DNA from 3 places in the Stenotrophomonas sp. LMG 10879 genome. Region 2 is predicted to be linked to each of the others. Evidence: predicted binding sites of a transcription regulator. Region 2 holds the regulator's gene; each other region holds the start of a gene.

Region 1 (6,658 bases), on a different contig from region 2:
AACGCGCTGCCAGCGGCCACGGTGATGCATGACTGGCGTCTGCTCGGCCGCAGCCTGCTCAACACCGGCAGCGTCGGTGGCCAGATCTGGAAGATCCGCCTGGCACCGCCGGCTGATGTCGATTGGCAGGCAGGCGACATCCTGCAGATCGCACCACGCCACGACGCGATGCATGTGCACGCGGTGCTTCGGGCGCATGGCCTGGATCCCCTGCAACCGGTACTGATCGACGGTGGTACCAGAACGCTGCTGGAACTGGCCAGCGAACGGGTGCTGCCCGAACCCGGCAACGCATTGCAGGTGCAGGATGCAGGGCTGTGGCTGTCAGGCCTGCCGTCACTGCCCGGGCGTGAGTACTCCATCGCCTCCTGCGCCGCCGATGGCGAAGTGGAGCTGGTGGTGCGGCTGGTCCGCGACGCAGCCGGCCGCGCCGGCCTGGGCTCGGGCTGGCTGGCGCTGCATGCGCCGTTGGACGGTGCAGTTGCGGCCCGCGTGCATCGCAACCCGGGCTTCCATCGGCAGCCAGGTGCACCGATGGTGCTGATCGGCAATGGCACGGGCATCGCCGGCCTGCGCAGCCTGCTGCGCGAAGCGGCGCATCACGGTGAGCACGGTCATTGGCTGCTGTTCGGCGAGCGCCAGCGCGCGCACGACTTCCTGTTCGCCGAGGACATCATCCGATGGCAGGCTGACGCACACCTGCGGCGGTTGGATCAGGCGTATTCGCGTGACGTCGACGATGGCAGCTACGTGCAGCATCGACTGCGCGCCGCGGTGGATGAGCTGCACGCGTGGCTGGCACGCGGTGCGGTGATCCATGTCTGTGGATCGCTGCACGGCATGGCCGAAGGCGTGGACCAGGTGCTGCGCGAGGCGCTGGGCGATGACGCGGTGGAAACGCTGCTTGAGAACGGACGTTACCGGCGCGACGTGTATTGAGTCCGTTCGCCGGGTATGGCCCGGCGCTACCCGCCCTGGGTTTCAACGGTAGCGCCGGGCCACGCCCGGCGAAGGCGATCAGGCCATCACGCCGCCGCCCGCGCCCGACGCTCGGGCTGTATTCGGAACACGCCCACCGCTTCGGCCAGCGCCTGCACCTGGGCCTGCATCTGCGCGGTCGATGCGCCGGCTTCTTCCACCAGGCTCGCATTGCGCTGCGTGCTGGCCTCCATCTGCACGATGGTCTGGTTCACCTGGGCGATGCCCGCATGCTGTTCGTGCGAGGCACTGCGGATACCGGCCAGCAGCCCGGCCAACTGCTGCACGCTGCTGACGATCTCGTCCATCGTCGTGCCCGCCTGCTCGGCCTGCGTACTGCCTTGACCGACCCGCGCCACCGAATCCTCGATCAGCCCCTTGATCTGCTTGGCCGCATCCGCACTGCGCTGCGCCAGCAGGCGCACTTCGGCCGCCACCACCGCGAAGCTGCGGCCCTGCTCGCCTGCACGCGCGGCCTCCACTGCCGCGTTGAGGGCCAGGATATTGGTCTGGAAGGCGATGCCATCGATCAGCTGGATGATGTCGCCGATGCGCCGCGACGACGCGCTGATGCCCTGCATGGTCGCCACCACCTGGCCGACCGCAGTGCCGCCGCGCTCGGCAACCCTGGCGGCGTCGCGTACCAGTCCGTCAGCACGCCCCGCGGCGTCGGCATTGCGGCCGACGGTGTTGGTCAGCTCATGCATGGATGCTGCGGTTTCTTCCAGGTTGGCTGCCTGCTGTTCCGTGCGCTGGGAAAGATCGTGATGGCCGGCAACGATCTCGCCCACGCCCACATCCAGGCGCACAGTGGCCTGCTGGATACGGGTGACGATGTGGCCCAGCTGCGCGACAGTGGCGTTGGCATCATCCCGCATGCGCGCGAACACGCCCTGCAGGTCACCCTCCATGCGCACGCTCAGGTCACCGCGTGCCAGCGCGGCCAGCAGCGACTGCAGGTCGCCCAGGTTGGTCTCGAAGGTGGACAGCAGGCGGTTGATGCTGGTCGACAGCGTGCGCACGAAGCCCTGCTTGCCGTCCAGCGCGATGCGCCCCTGCAGTTCGCCATGCGCTGCCGCATCAACCAGCGCCGCCACTTCGGTTTCCAGCAGCGTTTCCAGCGCGCGGCTGCGCCATTCCACCGCGACACCAAGGAAGTGCTCGTCCTCGACAATGGCATTGGCGATCAACTGGTAGCGGGTGCCGGCGTGGCCGATCTCACGCTCTTCGCGCTGACGGACGCCGATCAGTCCCGCCAGCGCCGGATGCAGGCGGACCGCGTCACTGCCGAGCAATGTCTCTGCGGAAAGATCCAGCAACTGCAGCAGCGCCGGGTTGGCGTAGGCCACCCGCCCTTCCGCATCAACCACCATCAGGCCGGTCTGGGCGCTGTCCAGCGCCTGCCGCACGCGCGTGTTGCCGCGTGCCAACGCGCGTTCGGTCTCGGTCCGCGCACGCAGGCGCTGCTGCATGTCGACGAGGCGCTGCGCGAGCTGACCGATCTCATCGTTGGCGTTGTGCACGCGCAGCGTGGTGTCGAGCCGATCATCCGCGATATCGCCTGCAAAGCGCAGGGTGTCCTGGATCGGCCGACGCACCGCGCGTACCACCAGCACCAGGCTGGTGATCAGCACACCGGCCACCAGCAGCAGGGTAGCCACGAACAGCACGCTGGCCATCCTTGCGCCCGATCGCTGGCGCAGTTGTGCCTGTTCCAGTGCCGCAACCTGGGCCTGCTGGAACGCGGCCAGTGCCGGGCCGACGGCCGCCGCGGTCTCGAGCAGCGACTGCGCCTCCACGTCCAGGCCGACGCGCGCGGCGGTATAGCCCAGCAATGCAGCCTGGTAGGCCTCCATGCCATTGCGTACGCGTTCCTGCACCTCGGCGGGCAGGCCAGCCAATGCCAGGTCGAAGGGCAGCTTTTCTTCGCTGGCACGATCGGCGTGGGTGGAATCGCCATCGAGCAGCAGCAACGCTTCCTGGCGCCGCATCCGCTGCACATGCAGGGACAGCGCTGGCCGCTCCAGCGCATCCACCTGCGCCTGCAGCGCGTCGGCCGCCTGCTGCAGCTGCGCGGCCAGGCCGGCATCGCCGCGTCCCATCTCATCCACCCGCTCGAACAATGCGGCGATGCCCTGTGAGAAGGCATCGACCGCCTCGGCCATCGCCTGCAGCGCCTTGCGCCGGCCCGCATCCATCGGCATGCCGCGCAACGCCTGCAGGTCCTGCTTCAACATCTGCTGCGTGGCCAGCAACTGGCTGCGGTCCGCAGCATCGAAACTGCGCGCATACTGGGTCTGCAGTCGCCGGGCCTCGGCCACCCGCGCCGCCAGCGAAGCAACGCGGTCACTGCCGTGCTGGTAGCTGGCCTGGTCACGTGCCGCCTGCGTACTCGCATGGCTGGTCCAGGCATGGACGGCGGCAATGGCCACCAGGCCCAGGCTGCAGACCAGCAACGTCGCCTTGAGCTTGTCGGCAACGCCGAGTCGATGTGGCTGCAGCCAGCGCAGCAGGCCAGGGAAACGGGAACGCAACCCGACAACGCGGCTACGCAGGGACCGAAGGTGGGGAACGACGGCCGACATGACAGGCTCCAGGCGGAAGGACGCACCTGTATCGGCCGGTTTCAACAGAACTTTAGCGGTGGATTGAATCCTGCCGCGGGCAGTGGCCAGTCGTCGCTGTTGTACCGGCCGCAGGCGACCGGGGGATGACACCGGCGCGCCGCGCTTGACCTCAACCCCGGTTGCGGTAGCACAGTGGAGGCCCCTGCCCGTGGTGCCTGCCATGTCCGTCGACGTCTCCCGTTACCTGCAGCGACTGCAGCTGGATGCCCCACCACCGCTTACCCTGGCCGGGCTGACCCTGCTGCAGCAGCGCCACAACGCCCTGCTGCCGTTCGAGACCCTGACCAGCCTGCTGCGCGACGCGGTCGCCATCGACCTGGACAGCGTCCAGCACAAGCTGCTGCACGCGCAGCGCGGTGGCTACTGCTTCGAACTCAATGGCGCGTTCCTGGCCCTGCTGCAGGCCCTGGGTTTCGATGCGCGACCACTGAGCGCACGTGTGCTGTTGTCAGCCGCCGATGGCGAGCTGACCGCGCGTACGCACCTGCTGCTGCGGGTGCATCTGCTGGGCGAGGACTGGCTGGTCGATACCGGCTTCGGCAGCCTGACCCCGACCGTGCCACTGCGCCTGCATGAGACCGCAGTCCAGGACACACCGCATGAGCGCTACCGCGTGCAGCGGCTGGAGGATGGCGACTACATGCTCGCCTCTGAGGCCGGTGACGACTGGCGGCCGCTGTACCGTTTCGACCTGCAGGCACCGGCGCCGATCGATAACGAGGTAGGCAACTGGTATGTGTGTACGCATCCGCAGTCGAGCTTCCCTGGCCAACTGCGTGCATCATTGACCGGACCGGATTGGCGACGCACCATCGGCAGCGGCAACTACACCGAATATCGCCCGGGCCAGGTGCCGGCCAAGCGCCCGCTGCGTGATGTACAGGACGTGCGCGAGGTGCTGCAGCAGGGCTTCGGCATGCGCCTTCCGGATGATCCGCGATTGGATCCGGCCATCGCCGACTGGCTGCAGCGGTCGCGGGCCGCGTCCGTGTAGCGCCGTTGTCGGCGCTCAGATGATGCGCAGGGTGATCGCCTTCAGCACCGCACGGGTGCGATCACGCGTACCCAGCTTGTCCAGCAGGCTGGATACATAGTTCTTCACCGTGCCCTCGGCCAGGAACAGGCTGCGCGCGATTTCCTTGTTGCTGTAGCCACCGGCCAGCAACCGCAGGATCGCCACTTCGCGTTCACCGAAGGTATCGCTGGGCGGCGCTTCGTCATGGAATCGATAACGTGCCCGTACCGGTTCGGTGCTGACCGGCAACAGCAGCGTCTGGCCGGCAGCGACCCGCTCAATGGCCTCGCGTAGGTCTGCCGGCGCTGCGTCCTTGAGCAGGAAACCCTGCGCGCCGGCCTCGCTGGCACGCAGCAGCAGGTCACTCTCGTCGAAGGTGGTCAGCAGCAGGCAGGGCGTTCTGTCGCCACGCGCACGCAGCTGGCGCAGTGCCTCGATGCCATCCAGGCCGGGCATGCGGATATCGCTGAGCACCACGTCCACCTGGTGCGTGGCAAGCCCCTGCAGCAGTGCCTGGCCATCCTCGGCTTCCAGCACCACCTGCATCCCCAGCCCCTGCAGCAACGCGCGCAGGCCGGCGCGCACCAGTGCCTGGTCGTCGGCCAGTGCGATGCGGATCGCCGCGGTGCTCATGCCGGCAACCGTGCAATCAGGTGCATGCCGCCCTGCTCGGTGCGCGCAAGCTGCAGCTCGCCCTGCATCACGGCCAGACGCTCGCGCATACCAGCAATGCCATTGCCTTCGCTGATGCGCTCAGCACGCTGGCCGTCATCGCGGATATCAACACGCAAGCGGGAATCCTCTTCGGTCATCGTCAACCACACGGTGCCGGCATCGGCGTGGCGTGCGGCATTGGTCAATGCTTCCTGGACCAGGCGCAGCACCGTCTCGGCCAGCTGCGGGTCGGTCACCCGCAGGCCTTCGGCAATCTGCACCTGCAGGCGCGGGCGTGGGAATGGCGCAGCCAGCGCGTGCAGCGCGGTGTCGAGGTCCAGGCCACGATCATCACGCATCGACTGCACGACCTGGCGGATGTCGGTCAGCAGCTCACCGGACAATTGTTCGGCCAACAGCAGACCATCGCGTCCGGCCAGCGCCGGATCGGCGGCCAGCGCGCGCAGGTTCAAGCGCATGGCGGTGAGCTTGTGTCCGGCCACGTCGTGCAGTTCACGCGCCAGTCGCAGGCGCTCGGCATCACGCGCACTGTCGGCCAGCAGCGCGCGCGTGGCCAGCAGGTCCGCATTGACCCGGGCCAACGCATCGCGGGCCAGTGCGGTGCTGCGCGCGTAGTGCGCCGTGAGCGCAGCGAACACCTGGAAGCCGCCGTACAGCAGCACGATCATCAACGGCTGCGGAAAGGCCGCCTGCCTGAGCACCGCATACAGCGCGATGTTGGCGGCCAGGGCAATGACCAGCACCACCCGCGGCGGCCAGTGCTCGGCCAGCTGTGCAACCAGCACCACCAGCAGGATCGGCGCGGTGCCGGTACGCGGTTCCAGCGCCACCATGGCCACCGCCAGCCCGGCCTGCACGATACCGGCGATCAATCGCACGCCCTGGCGGGTGGGCAGCTGCGAATGCGCAGCAAACAACAGCAGGAACAGGCCAAGCACCGCCCAGCGCAGGCCCGCACCCTGGGTGTGCACGCCCAGGGTCAGACCGACCACCAGGATGGTGACCAGGCCAGCCAGGCTGAGCGGGCGCAGCAGATGACGGAAGAAGGTGGGCATGACTGCATGCTGCGGGCAGCGGTGGCCGCTCGGCAATGGGTGCGGCGCATAAAGTGACTTCTGGCACGTCGAATCGATGACCACTGGCCCTGATCGCTGCGCGTGCGGCCGCACAGACTGGCCACACACCGCCCACGGAGCCACCGCCATGATCCGCACCATCCTGCTTTCCGCCACCCTCGCCGGCCTGTCGCTGGCCGCCAATGCCGCCGCCGAGCTGGCCGTCAACGTGCATGACGTCCGCGCCCAGACCGGCACCCTGCGTGTCGCGCTGGTCAATACCACTGCGGCCTGGGACGGCAAGGCTG
Region 2 (6,658 bases):
ATTCCGTCGGTGCACATCCGCGACAACCTGGAACTGCCGGCCAACGGCTACCGGGTCCTGGTGCATGGCGTGCCGGTGGCTACCGCCGAAATCCATCCCGACCGCGAACTGGCGCTGGACCCCGGCAGTGCGCTCGGTCCGCTGGAAGGCATCGCCGGCAAGGACCCGGCCTTCGGCCTGGATGCGACCTGGATCCAGCCGCACCAGCGCGCCCAGGCAGAAACCCTGGGCTACACCGTGGTCGACCCGGCCACGGTGGTGGCCACCCACCTTTCGCACCTGATCCGCGAGCACGCACCGGAACTGCTCGGCCACGAGGAAGTGCAGCATCTGCTGGCCAACCTGGCCAAGAGCGCGCCCAAGCTCGTCGAAGATCTGACGCCGAAGGCGCTGCCGCTGTCGGCGGTGGTGCGCGTGCTGCAGAACCTGCTGGTCGAGCGCATTCCGATCCGCCAGCTGCGCAAGATCGCCGAAGCCCTGGTCGAACATGCCCCGCACAGCCAGGACCCGGCCACGCTGACCGCCGCTGTGCGCACCGCGCTGGGCCGCTTCATCGTGCAGGAGATCGCCGGAATGTCGGCGGAGCTGCCGGTGTTCACCCTCAACCCGCAATTGGAACGTGTCTTGCAGGAGTCCACGCAGGGCAACGGCGCCGCGCTGGAACCCGGACTCGCTGAGCGACTGCACCAGAGCCTGGCCGAATGTGTCAGCAAGCAGGAAGCCCGCAACGAGCCCGCGGTGGTGCTGGTACCAGGCCCGGTGCGCGCCGCGCTGGCCCGCCTGGTCCGCCACAGCGTTCCGTCGCTGTCGGTCCTGGCTTACAGCGAGGTGCCGGAGGACAAGCGCCTGAAGCTGGTCGGAACGATCAGCTGACGCCGCCCTGCAAAGCGCCAGAAAACAGACACCACTTTCAAACACCCGCAACAGACAGATTCCAAGGGGAACCCGAACCGTGCAGACCACCGACCACCCGCGTTCTCCGACCGCCACTCCGCCGACTTCGTCCCGTGACCACAGCATGAAAATCAAACGATTCGTCGCCGCCGACATGCGCTCGGCCATGAACCTGGTGCGCAAGGAACATGGTCCTGACGCCGTGATCCTGTCCAACCGCCGGATCGAGGAAGGCATCGAGATCGTGGCAGCCGCCAACTACGATGAGAGCGCCGTGCAGCGCGCCCTGGAAGCGTCGCGTCGCGACGTGGCGCCGCCGCCCGCACCGAAGCCGCGTACCGCCGCCGACGCGGTGATCGCCGCGGTCACCCGCCGTCGCAGCAACACCCCGGCACCGGAGCCGGTGGCAGCCACCACTTCCGCCGTCGCCGCCCTCGCCCGCGCTGCCGTCGGCGCGACCGGCCGCACCCTCGACAGCGCCGACGAAATCGTGCCGACCCGTGGCAGCACCGGTTTCGCCGCTACGCTGGCGCGCGCCGCCGTCAATGAATCGACGCTGCCGGAACAGATCTTCGCCCCGTTTGCCGACGCCATCGTTGCGCCCTTGCCGGCCGCAGCTGCCGCGGTGAACCGCGCCCGCTTCCAGATCGATCCGCCGCTGGAAGACAGCGCGCAGCTGCCGGCAGTCTCGCCGCCGCCGCTGCCGGTTGCCAGCCAGGCCGCCGCAGCGCCCGAAGACGAAGCACCCCATGCGCCGGTTGCCGTGCAGCCGACGGAAGCTGCACCGGCACCGCTGCCGGCGCTGGCACCGGCACCTGCCCTCACCCTGGTCGCCGACGACGCCGAGATCCGCCACCTGCGCCAGGAAGTGGCCGGCATGCGCCAGGTGATCGAGCGCGAAATGAACCGCTTCACCGATGAGCGCCTGCGCGGCTGCCCGGTACGCGCCACCGCGCTGGACCTGATGGACGAGTACGGCTTCGACGCTGGCATCGCCCGCGACGTGGCCATGCAGATTCCGCTGGAAACCGAAGCGCATCGTGGCCGCGGCCTGATGCTGGGGCTGATCTCGCGCAAGCTGCCGATCGCCCCGGTCGACCCGATGGAGGAAGGCGGCGTGATCGCTCTGGTCGGCCCGACCGGTGCCGGCAAGACCACCACCATCGCCAAGCTGGCCTCGCGCTTCGCCGAAGCCCATGCCGCCCGCGACGTCGCCCTGGTCACCACCGATACGATGCGCATCGGCGCCCGTGAACAGCTGTACGGCTATGGCCGCCAGCTCGGCATCGCGGTGCACGAGGCCAACAGCGGCACCGATCTGGACCAGCTGCTGGAGCGCCTGAAGGACTACAAGCTGGTGCTGATCGACACCGCCGGCCTGGGCCCGCGCGACCGCGCACTGGCCGCCCAGCTGCAGTGGCTGCGCGCTGCCCGCCAGGTCCGCACCCTGCTGGTGCTGCCGGCCAACACCAGCTTCGGCGACATGGACGAGGTGGTGCGCCGCTTCGGCGCGGCCAACCTGCAGGGCCTGGTGCTGAGCAAGCTGGACGAGACCGGCCGCTTCGGCAACGCCCTGTCGGTGGCGGTGGACCACAAGCTGCCGATCACCTGGGTGACCGATGGCCAGGACGTCCCGGACGACCTGCACCGGGCCAGTGCAGCCAATCTTGTACTTCGCCTTGAAGATTTGCGCCGCGCGGCCGATATGCCCTGCAACCCGGAGTTGAACCATGCCGTCGCGTGAGTACGCCAAGCTGACCACCACCTTCCCGCTGACGGCGACCCGCAGCGAGCCGCTCGGCCCTGTGCGCACGATTGCCGTGACCGGCGGCAAGGGCGGCGTCGGCAAGACCAACGTGTCGGCCAACCTGGCCGTGGCGCTTGCCGGCATGGGCAAACGCACCCTGTTGCTGGATGCCGACCTCGGCCTGGCCAACATCGACGTGATCCTCGGCCTGAGCCCCACCAATACCCTGGCCGACCTGGTCGCTGGGCGTTGCAGCCTGGATGACGTGATCATCGAAGGCCCGAACGGCGTGCTGGTGGTGCCGGCCGCGTCCGGCCGCCGGCACATGGCCGAGCTGGCCCCGGCCGAGCATGTGGGCCTGGTCAACGTGTTCTCCGAACTGGAGCGCGAGCTGGACATCATGGTGGTGGACACCGCCGCCGGCATCACCGATGGCGTGCTGACCTTCTGCCAGGCCGCGCAGGACACCGTGGTGGTGGTCTGCGACGAACCGGCCTCGATCACCGACGCCTATGCCCTGATCAAGGTGCTGTCGCGCGAGCGTGGCGTGGACCGCATCCAGGTGGTGGCCAACATGGTGCGCGACCCCAACGAAGGCCGCGTGCTGTACGAGAAGCTGACCCGCGTCTGCGAGAAATTCCTCGCCGATGTCTCGCTGAACTACCTCGGCTGCGTGCCGCAGGACGACTGGCTGCGCCTGTCGGTGCAGCGCCAGCAGCCGGTGGTGAAGGCCTATCCGTCCAGCCCGTCGGCACTGGCGATCACCGAGATCGCCCGCCGCACCGCTCGCTGGCAGGCACCGACCGAGCCGCGCGGTGGCGTCGAGTTCTTCCTCGAACGCATCATCAAGCAGCGTGGGGTGGCCGCATGAAAGGCGCCGCCCAGTACAGAGAGGTCCAGCGCACGGCGGCCAATGAAGTAATCGCCCAGCACTCGGACCTGGTGCGGCGCATCGCCCACCACCTGGCCGCACGCCTGCCGGCCAGCGTTGAAGTGGACGACCTGATCCAGGCCGGCATGATGGGCCTGATCGAAGCGTCGCGCAGCTACGACGCCGACCAGGGTGCCTCGTTCGAGACCTACGCCTCGATCCGCATCCGCGGTTCGATGATCGATGAGATCCGTCGTGGCGACTGGGTGCCGCGTTCGGTGCACCGCCGTGCCCGCGACGCCGCTGCCACCATCCGCCGCCTGGAGCAGAGCACCGGCCGCGCCGCCAGCGCCACCGAAGTGGCCGCCGCGATGGAGATGCCGTTGCCCGAGTACCTGCGCCTGATGGAAGACGCCTCGCGCGGGCAGGTGCTGAGCCTGGAATCACGCATCGAAGACCAGGGCGAGCTGGACACCGTCGCCCAGGGCGGCCCGACCCCGCAGCAGGTGCTGGAACGCGGCGAGTTCGGCCGCGAGCTGGGCAATGCCATCGGCCACCTGCCCGAGCGCGAACAGCTGGTGCTGTCGCTCTACTACGAGCAGGAACTGAACCTGAAAGAGATCGGCGCAGTGCTCGGCGTGAGCGAGTCGCGGGTCTGCCAGATCCACGGCCAGGCGGTTCTGCGCCTGCGTGGCCGACTGAAGATTTTCGAGGCGGCCGACGCCGGCCTCGAGAGCTGATCAACAAAGGAACTCTGCTTTGAACAAGAACATGCGCATCCTGATCGTCGACGATTTCTCGACCATGCGTCGTATCGTCAAGAACCTGCTGGGCGATCTGGGCTTCACCAATACCGCCGAAGCCGAGGACGGGCATGCCGCGCTGTCGTTGCTGCAGAGCCAGCCGTTCGACTTCGTGGTGACCGACTGGAACATGCCGGTGATGACCGGCATCGAACTGCTGAAGGCGATCCGTGCCGATGCCAAGCTGAAGACCCTGCCGGTGCTGATGGTGACCGCCGAAGCCAAGCGCGAGCAGATCATCGAAGCGGCGCAGAACGGCGTGAACGGATACATCATCAAGCCGTTCACCGCACAGACGCTGGAAGAGAAGCTCGGCAAGATCTTCGAACGCCTGGCGGCCAGCGCTTGATGGACACCACGGTCGACAAGAGCGCCCTCGCCCTGCGCCTGCAGGAAGCCCTGGATGCATTGGAATCCGGCGACGAGGCGGCCTGGCGCCAGCGCATCGACGGCCTGGTGGCGCTGCGCACCCAGCCGATGATGAGCGGCCTTTCGCGGCTGGCCCGCGAACTGGGCCAGGCACTGGGCGAACTGCCGACCGTGCCCGATGAAGCCGGCGAGCTGGACGACGCCTGCGCGCGCCTGGACCACGTGGTGGCGATGACCGAACAGGCCACCCACCGCACCCTGGACCTGGCCGAAGAGTGCCGCAACCTGACCGAACAGCTGCGCGCCGATGGCCTGCAGCCGGGCCAGGACGTGCAGCTGGACCGCATCCGCCACAACCTCACCGAGATCGCCCTGACCCAGAGCTACCAGGACCTGACCGGACAGATCATCCGCCGCGTGGTGGGCATCGTCCGCCGCGTGCACGAAGGCTTCGGCGCGCTCGGCCTGCCGCCGGAACAGCATCGCACCGACCCGGAACTGGCCGGGCCGGCACTGAAAGGGCTGGACCGCCATGCGGTCTCGCAGAACGACGCCGACGACCTGTTGTCGGATCTGGGGCTGTAACCATGGGCGCGGTAGCCGACGACATCACTGCCGATTTCATCATCGAGGCCCAGGAAATCCTGGATCGCCTCGGCGAACAGCTGGTGTCGCTGGAACAGGCACCGCAGGACAATGAACAGCTCAACGCGGTGTTCCGTGGCTACCACACGCTGAAAGGCGGCGCAGGTTTCCTCGGCATCACCGCGATGGTCGAACTGTGCCACGCCGCCGAAGAGGCGCTGGGCGCCGCGCGTGCCGGCCAGGCCGTACTGCAGGCACATCACTTCGATGCCGCCCAGCAATCACTGGACTACCTGCAGTCGATGCTTGACGCGGTGTCCTCGGGTACCGAGCCCGGCTTTGCCCCGCCCGAACTGGTCGCCCAGTTCGACGTGCATGGCGGTGGCGCGGTTGCGCCCTCGGCCGCCACGCCGGGTGCCGGCGGTGGTGACCTGATCACCGACGACGAGTTCGAAGCCCTGCTCGACCAGCTGCACGGCGGCAAGGCGCCAGCACCCGTGGCGGCGGCGAAGAAGGCCGACGACATGATCAGCGAAGACGAGTTCGAGGCGCTGCTCGACCAGCTGCATGGCGGTGCCGCCCCGGGCAGCAACGCCATCGCCGCGATTGCTGCCGCACCGGCACCACGACCGGCGCCCGCGCCGGCCGCACCCGCTGCCAAGCCGGCGCCCAACAAGCCCGTCGCCGAAGCCGAACACACCGTGCGCGTGGATACCAAGCGCCTGGACGCCATCGTCAACCTGATCGGCGAACTGGTGCTGTCACGAAACCGGTTGAAGACGCTGCGCACACGCCTGCGCGATGAAGAGCTGGACCGTGCCGTGTCGACGCTGGATATCGCCACCGCGCGCCTGCAGTCGGCAGTGATGCGCACCCGCATGCAGCCGGTCGGCAAGGTGTTCTCGCGCTTCCCGAAGGTGGCGCGCGACGTTGCGCGTTCGCTGAAGAAGGAAGTGGACCTGGAACTGATCGGCGCGGAGACCGAGCTCGACCGCAACCTGGTCGAAGCGCTGGCCGACCCGCTGGTGCACCTGGTCCGCAACGCCATCGACCATGGCGTGGAAATGCCTGATCTGCGCGAAGCGCAGGGCAAGCCGCGGATGGGCCACGTGCGCCTGTCGGCGCAGCAGGAAGGCGACTACGTCAGCATCGAAGTGCAGGACGACGGTGCCGGCATCGATCCGGAAAAGCTGCGCGCCAAGGCACGCGAAAAGGGCCTGATCGATCCGGAAGCCGCCGCCCGCCTGAGCAGCGAGGAATGCCTGCACCTGGTGTTCCTGCCGGGCTTCTCGACCAAGCAGCAGGTCACCGACATTTCCGGCCGCGGCGTCGGCATGGACGTGGTGCAGTCGCGCATCCGCGAGCTGAGCGGGCAGATTCAGATCCAGT
Region 3 (6,658 bases), on a different contig from region 2:
CACCAGCGCAGCATTCTGCTGGGTGGTCTCGTCCATCTGCACCACGGTCTGGTTGACCTGTTCGATACCGGCCGACTGTTCGCGCGAGGCGGCCGAGATCTCGGCCATGATCTCGTTGACCCGGCCGACCTGGCCGACGATCTCCTGCATCGTGCGGCCGGCGCCATGCACCAGCTGCGCACCGGCGCCGACATGGCCGACCGAGGCGTCGATCAGCTCCTTGATCTCCTTGGCTGCGCCTGCCGAGCGCTGTGCCAGCGCGCGCACCTCACTGGCGACCACCGCAAAGCCACGGCCCTGTTCGCCCGCGCGCGCCGCTTCCACCGCTGCGTTCAAGGCCAGGATGTTGGTCTGGAATGCGATGCCATCGATCACCGAGATGATCTCGGCGATGCGCTGCGAAGAAGTCTCGATCTGCTCCATGGTCTGCACCACCTGGCTGACCACCTGCCCGCCTTCGCTGGCAACGCCTGCGGCCGAGGCCGCCAGCTTGTTGGCCTGCAGGGCGTGATCGGCGTTCTGGCGCACGGTGGAGGTGAGCTCCTCCATGGACGCGGCGGTTTCTTCCAGGTTGGCCGCCTGCTGTTCGGTGCGGCGTGACAGGTCGCTGTTGCCCGACGCGATCTCGCCTGCGGCCAGGCGGATGCTGGAAGCGGACTGCTGGATCTGGCCGACGATCTGGGTCAACTGCTGCACGGTGCTGTTGGCATCATCGCGCATCACCGCGAACACCCCGTGGAAGTCACCCTCCATCCGCGTACTGAGGTCACCGGCGGCGATGGCGCGCAGCAGCGTCGACAGTGCGGCCAGGTTGTGGTCACTGACCTGCATCATGGTGTTCAGGGTTTCAACCATGCGGCGGAAATCATGCTCGAAGCGCTGCGCATCGCCGCGCACCGCGAAATCGCCCGCTGCTGCGGCGGCGGCCAACTGCTGGATCTGCTCGTTGATCGCCGCCAGGTTGCTCTTGGTGGTTGCCATGGCCGCAGTGAATACCGCCTTTTCGCCCGGCAGTGCCTCCATGTCCACGCTCAGGTCGCCCACCGCGTAGCGCTGCATCACCTCGACCAGGCGCTGGGTGACCGCGTTGCTGTCGGCCACCAGCTGGTTGCTGTCGGCCACCATGCGGCCGTACTCGCCCGGGAACACCGAGGCATCCATGCGGTAGCTGATTTCACCGGCATCATGGCGACGCGCCATCTCCGCCTGTGCGGCCATCACCGCCTGCAGCTGGCCACGCATGCCCTGCATCGCGTCCAGCAAGCGGCCCACTTCGTCGTTGCCCAGCACCGGCATGGCGGTATCCAGCTTGCCCGCGGCCACGTCGCCGGCGATGCGTACCGCCTGCGCCAGCGGGCGCACGGCCAGCCGCTGCAGCAGCAGGTAGACACCGCCGCTGAGCACCAGCGCGGCCACCACACCCACCAGCAGGATGATCCACAGCAGCTCACGGGCCTGCGCGATGATCACCGCGTGCGGCACCACCACGCCCAGCGCGAAACGCTGCGGCGCGTCACCCACCTGCAGCGGTACGTACAGGCGGACGTTGCCGGCAGCGTCGGGCTCGAACGCTTCGTACGTCTTGTCGGCGGCGATCTGCGCCAGCATACCGAGGGTGGCGGCATCGGTGCGCGGCTTGCCGATCTCGGCAGCATCGGCCGAGGCCAGCACCACGCCCTTCGGCGACAGCAGCTCGACACGGCCGGCACCCATCGGCGTCAGCGTGGCCAGGTGCTTCTGCAGCGCGTCCAGCGAGAAGTCGACGGTGAAGACACCGAGGAAGGTACCGTTCTCGACGATCGGCGTGCTGAGCGTGCTCATCAGCACCTGCTTGCCGCCGATGTCGTAGGCATACGGTTCACTGACCAGCGGCAGCTTGTCGCGGCTGGGCACCATGTACCAGTTGCCCGAGCCGCTGGGCGTCTCGGTGTAGTCGGTCATCGTCGACTGCTGCGGCTTGCCGTCCTGCCAGGCCCAGTAGCTCATGTAGCGGCCGGTGGCGTCGTGCGCCTCGCTGTTGACGAACTCGGCGTCCTTGCCGTCGAAGGCATTGGCCTCCCACATGGTGCTCTTGCCCAGCCATTCCGGGTGCGCGTGCAGCTGCTCGCCGATGACACTGGCCAGGCTGGCGCGATCGGGCACATCACCGCGCGCACGCTGGGCCAGCACGGTTTCCACCATCGCATCGTTGCTGGCGAAGGCCGTGCCCAGGTCGGCAGCCACCTGGCGCGCCTCGGCACGGGCTTCGCTGGCCATGGTCTGCCGCGAGGACGACACCAGCGCCGAACTGGCCTGGTGATAGATCAGGAACGCGGTCGCGCCGAAGCACAGCAACGCGATCACCGCGGTGCCCAGCATCAGCTTGTGGGCGATGCTGCCGGGGCGACGGGCAGCGACGGAACGGGAAGGAGGCATGGAAGGATCCGCAGGCAGTTCAGGTCGACCGGTGCCACCAGGGCACCGCGCAGATGCGCGATCCATCGCGCGGGCCGCCTGCCCCGCCGGATCGGACCCCGGCGCGGGAAGGCGCGCACCGGGTTAGCGGCCATGGCCGGGCGAGGTTGAGGCCCACCGCGCGGACAAACCTGAACCTGCTCAGCTGCGGCCGTCGACGCAGGCCTGTGCCGCTCGCCTGTTCTGTCCGGCGCCTTTATTCGGCGACGCGGTCGCGGATCCATTCCGCACGGGGCAGGACCTCGATGCTGCCCGCGGCGTACTGCTGCAGGACGTCCTCTGGACCGAACCGCGGCTGCCAGCCCAGTGCTGCACGCATCCGGCTGCTGTCGTAGACCCTGTCGATGCTGAGCGGCAGAGGCCAGCCACGGCGCTCGAACTCGGCCAGCAGCAGCGGTGCGCGGCGCGCCAGCACCTGGCGCGGATCGGCGGCCAGCTGCAGGCAGTCCTCGCGCCGGAAAGGCGTCGGCGCACAGGCGAGGTAGCGCTGGAAGGGCGCGCCTTCATCGTGAAGCAGCGCGGCATGGGCGCTGGCCACGTCGCGCGCGTCGATACCGCGGTGCAGGCGGAACATCGCCATGCGGTCAGGCGGCTCGGGGAAGCAGCGTGCCATCCGCAGCACGCGCACGGTGAACGTTGCACTTGCCGCCGCTTCGGCAGCGGCCTCGGCCTGCAGTTTGGTGCGGTGGTAGATCGTGCGTGGCAGCGGCTCGGTGTCCTCGTCGATCCAACGGCAGCCGCCCGACACCACGGCATGGCCGTACAACGCCGTGGTGCTGGTCAGCACGAAGCGCTGCACGCCGGCCTCGCGCGCCAGCTGCAGCAGGTTCGCGGTCGCCTCCACGTTGATCTGCTGGAACACCGTGTCAGGCACCAGGCCCACGTGCGGCGCGTGCAGCGCCGCGGTATGGATCACGGCGTCGACCCCCTGCACGGCGCGTTCCAGCGCCCGGCGATCGGTGACATCGGCAATCACGCGCGTGGTGGCGAAGGGACTGCGGTCCAGCCCCACCACCTCATTGGCACCCGCCAGCGCACCGAAGATCGCGCGCCCTATCCGCCCGGAACTTCCGGTCAACAGAATCTTCATTGAATCCATTCACTCGACAGCGCCCGGGACCTACCGGGATGCCTCGATTCTAGGCAAGCCCGATGGCATCGGCGATAGGAACCGATGACATTCTGCATGCCATCGCCGTCGGGTCGGCGGCGCTTGGCCCGGCAGCAGGCACTCACGCCTCCGAGCGGGCCGACACCAGCCGCAGGAAGGCGTCGTTCTGGTAGCGGCTCATGCGCAGCTGCTGGCCGTTCTCCAGGGTGAGTACGTGATGGCCATTGAACCAGGGGTGGATCGTCCTGACCCGCGCGATGTTGACGATGGCCGAGCGATGCACCCGGGCGAAATGCCTGGGATCCAGCCGTTCAGCCAGGCTGTTCATGGTTTCGCGAAGCTCGTGCACGCGATCGGCCAGATGCAGTTGCACCGTATTGCGATTGGCGCGGATCCAGAGGATGTCCTGCACCGCCAGCAGCAGCATCGCCTCGCCATCACGTACGGCAATACGCTGCAGATGATCCTCGCGCCTGCGCAGTACATCCAGCGCCTGCAGCAGGCGCGTGTTGTCGGCGGCATTGGCGGCCTGGGCCAGCCGGCACTTCGCGCGCAGCAAGGTGGCCGCGAAACGCTCGCGACTGAAGGGCTTGACGAGGTAATCCAGTGCATTGGCCTCGAATGCGCGTACCGCATACTGCTCGTAGGCGGTGACGAATACCGTGGCCGGCATCCGCGCGGCGCCGATGGTGGCCAGCACGTCCAGACCGGTGATGCCAGGCATCTGCACATCCAGGAACACCAGGTCCGGCGACTGCGCGCGGATGGCTGCCACGGCAGACACTCCGTCACCGCACTCGGCTACATGGTCGATGTCCGCATCACCGTGCAGCAGGCGCGTCACCGCGCGCCGGGCGATCGGCTCGTCGTCCACCACCAGCACGCTCAGGCTCATGCGGCACTACCGTGCACGACAAACTCGGGAGCGTCATCGGCATCGTCCAGCATCCGCAGTGGCAACCGCACCCTGCAGGCCACACCGTGCGGCCAGAGCAGGTCCAGGCGCACCTCGGCCGCATCGCCGTACAGCTCGCGCAGGCGCAGCCGCGTATTGGACAGGCCGATGCCATGACCACCGGGCGCCCCGGGCTGCTGCAGCGTGCTGTTCTGGTTGCGCACCTCGATGCACAGCATGTCACCGTCGCGGCGGCCCTCGATCTCGATGGTGTCCTCGCCGAGGTTGCGGCCGATGCCATGGCGCAGCGCGTTTTCCACCAGCGGCTGCAGGATCAGGCTTGGAACCGCGCCATCCAGCAGTTCCGGTGCAACATAGATGCGGCTGTGCAGGCGATCCTTGAAGCGCGTGCGCTGGATGCCGAGGTACAGCTCGATCAACTCCAGTTCCTGGCGCAGGCTGATTTCCTGGCCGTCGTAGTCTTCCAGAAAAGCGCGGAGCAGCTCGCTCAGACGCAGCAGCATGTCTTCGGCACTGGCCTTGTCTTCATCCAGCAGGGTGACGATTGCGTGCAGCGTATTGAACAGGAAATGCGGCTGCAGCTGCGACTTCAACGCCAGCAACCGCGACTGCGCCAGCTCGGTCGCCAGCCTGCTTGCCTCTATCTCGCGGCGCACCTTTTCCTGCTGGAAATGCAGCGCCTGCTGGATCGCGAAAAGTGCCCAGTAGGTCAGCAGGCCCAGCGCGAAATGCTGGGCAATGAAATACCACAGCTGCTCGCCAAAACTGCTGGGCTCGAACCAGGTGGACACCAGGGCCCCCACCACCATCGCCAGCCCGGTGACCCCCACGCTGGCCAGCAGCTGCACCCCCAGACCGGCCAGCCTTCGCTCCGGCCGCAGCGGATAGCGTTCGCCCAGGGCGAACACCAGCGGCGCCAGCGCCGCCCAGGTGAACCACTGGATCATCGACCAGCGCAGGTAGACCTCAAATGGAAACGACTGGCCCTGCAGGCTGTGGCTCAACACCTTCTGCAGGGTGAAAGCGAACGCAACCGCCAGCCACAGCAGCAGGTAACGCAGCACGTCGATCTGGGTATGGCCAAGGCGGATCTTCATCGCATGCGTCCCGGTGCCCGGAGCGGGCCAGCGCCATCTTAGGCACAGCGTGGCCGGCAATGAAGCGCGGCGAGGGCCGATTGCGATTGGTCCCGCTGTCGCGACGATTCGTCCCGGATCGATTGCGGGCGCGTAGCCTCCACCGCCAGATGGCGATGTCCCCAATGGAGATCCCGCATGTACAAGTCCCGCACCCTGCTCGCTACCAGCCTGTTCTGCATTGTCGCCAGCGCGACTGCGGCGCCGCTGCACTACCTGACCCTGATCAACCGTGCCCATGCACCTGCCACGTCGGTGGAAGTCGCGGTGAGCGAAACCGACGCATTCCATGCCTTGGCATTGGCCGGGCCCATCGCAGGAGGTGGAGGCCAGGCGACCGTGGCACTACGCGGGACCGGCTGCCGCGTCGATCTGCGCATCACTTTCAACGATGGGCGCCGCATCCTGTACAGCAGCACCGATGTCTGCCGCGGTGACCGCCTGCTGATCTCGGCGCTTCCCGCGCGGTAACCGGTTGTCAAACGCATGCGCAGGGCATGTGAGTCCGATGCCGCCAACGTCCACCTGCCGTTAGCCCGCGATGTGGAGCATGAAGCCGTCGCTGACGGCGGCATCCCATTTCGCACCCGGAGACCGGCAATGGCCAACTCACGCACTGGCAGCAGCAACCGTGGTTTTGCCTCGATGGACGAGGACAAGCAGCGCGCGATCGCGTCGAAAGGGGGGCGCGCCGCCCACGCATCCGGCAATGCACACCAGTTCAGCCCGGATGAGGCCCGCGTGGCCGGCCGCAAGGGTGGTGAAGCCATCAGCCAGGATCGCCAGCACATGGCCGCGATCGGGCGTGAAGGTGGCCATGCCCGGCATGCCGCCACCCGTCAGCAACAGCAACAGCAACAGCAACAGCAGGACATGCCCGGCAACCCTGACGGCAGCCAACAGGGTTGAGCGATCACTGCCCGCGTCGAAGGGCGGATCAGCCGCAGTCTTCAAGTCAGCGGTGGGCGAGGATGTTCAACAGGCGCCCGAACGGGTCGCGCACGTAGAAGCGACGCACGCCCCATGGCTCTTCGGCCGGGC

Evidence for each region. The regulator FliA, encoded in region 2, starts transcription of late flagellar genes. The targets are predictions, from matches to a motif close to TAAAGTTTNNCNNNCNNNGGCCGATAA.
Region 1: the regulator FliA is predicted to act here: its motif matches at 3,592-3,618, upstream of CR919_RS13795 (methyl-accepting chemotaxis protein).
Region 3: the regulator FliA is predicted to act here: its motif matches at 2,539-2,565, upstream of CR919_RS21435 (methyl-accepting chemotaxis protein).

Annotation. Positions count from the first base shown of each region.
Region 1 is NZ_PEJT01000008.1:85,283-91,940, reverse strand. It holds gene CR919_RS13800 (sulfite reductase flavoprotein subunit alpha) at 1-939, shown strand, start outside; gene CR919_RS13795 (methyl-accepting chemotaxis protein) at 1,026-3,563, opposite strand; gene CR919_RS13790 (arylamine N-acetyltransferase) at 3,766-4,599, shown strand; gene CR919_RS13785 (response regulator transcription factor) at 4,615-5,253, opposite strand; gene CR919_RS13780 (histidine kinase) at 5,250-6,350, opposite strand; gene CR919_RS13775 (DUF2141 domain-containing protein) at 6,499-6,658, shown strand, end outside.
Region 2 is NZ_PEJT01000001.1:174,062-180,719, reverse strand. It holds gene flhA (flagellar biosynthesis protein FlhA) at 1-873, shown strand, start outside; gene flhF (flagellar biosynthesis protein FlhF) at 1,019-2,638, shown strand; gene CR919_RS00710 (P-loop NTPase) at 2,625-3,512, shown strand; gene CR919_RS00705 (RNA polymerase sigma factor FliA) at 3,509-4,252, shown strand; gene cheY (chemotaxis response regulator CheY) at 4,272-4,664, shown strand; gene CR919_RS00695 (protein phosphatase CheZ) at 4,664-5,269, shown strand; gene CR919_RS00690 (chemotaxis protein CheA) at 5,272-6,658, shown strand, end outside.
Region 3 is NZ_PEJT01000008.1:175,654-182,311, reverse strand. It holds gene CR919_RS21435 (methyl-accepting chemotaxis protein) at 1-2,415, opposite strand, end outside; gene CR919_RS14235 (NAD(P)-dependent oxidoreductase) at 2,651-3,544, opposite strand; gene CR919_RS14230 (response regulator) at 3,687-4,460, opposite strand; gene CR919_RS14225 (histidine kinase) at 4,457-5,578, opposite strand; gene CR919_RS14220 (hypothetical protein) at 5,756-6,088, shown strand; gene CR919_RS14215 (KGG domain-containing protein) at 6,218-6,526, shown strand; gene CR919_RS14210 (VOC family protein) at 6,573-6,658, opposite strand, start outside.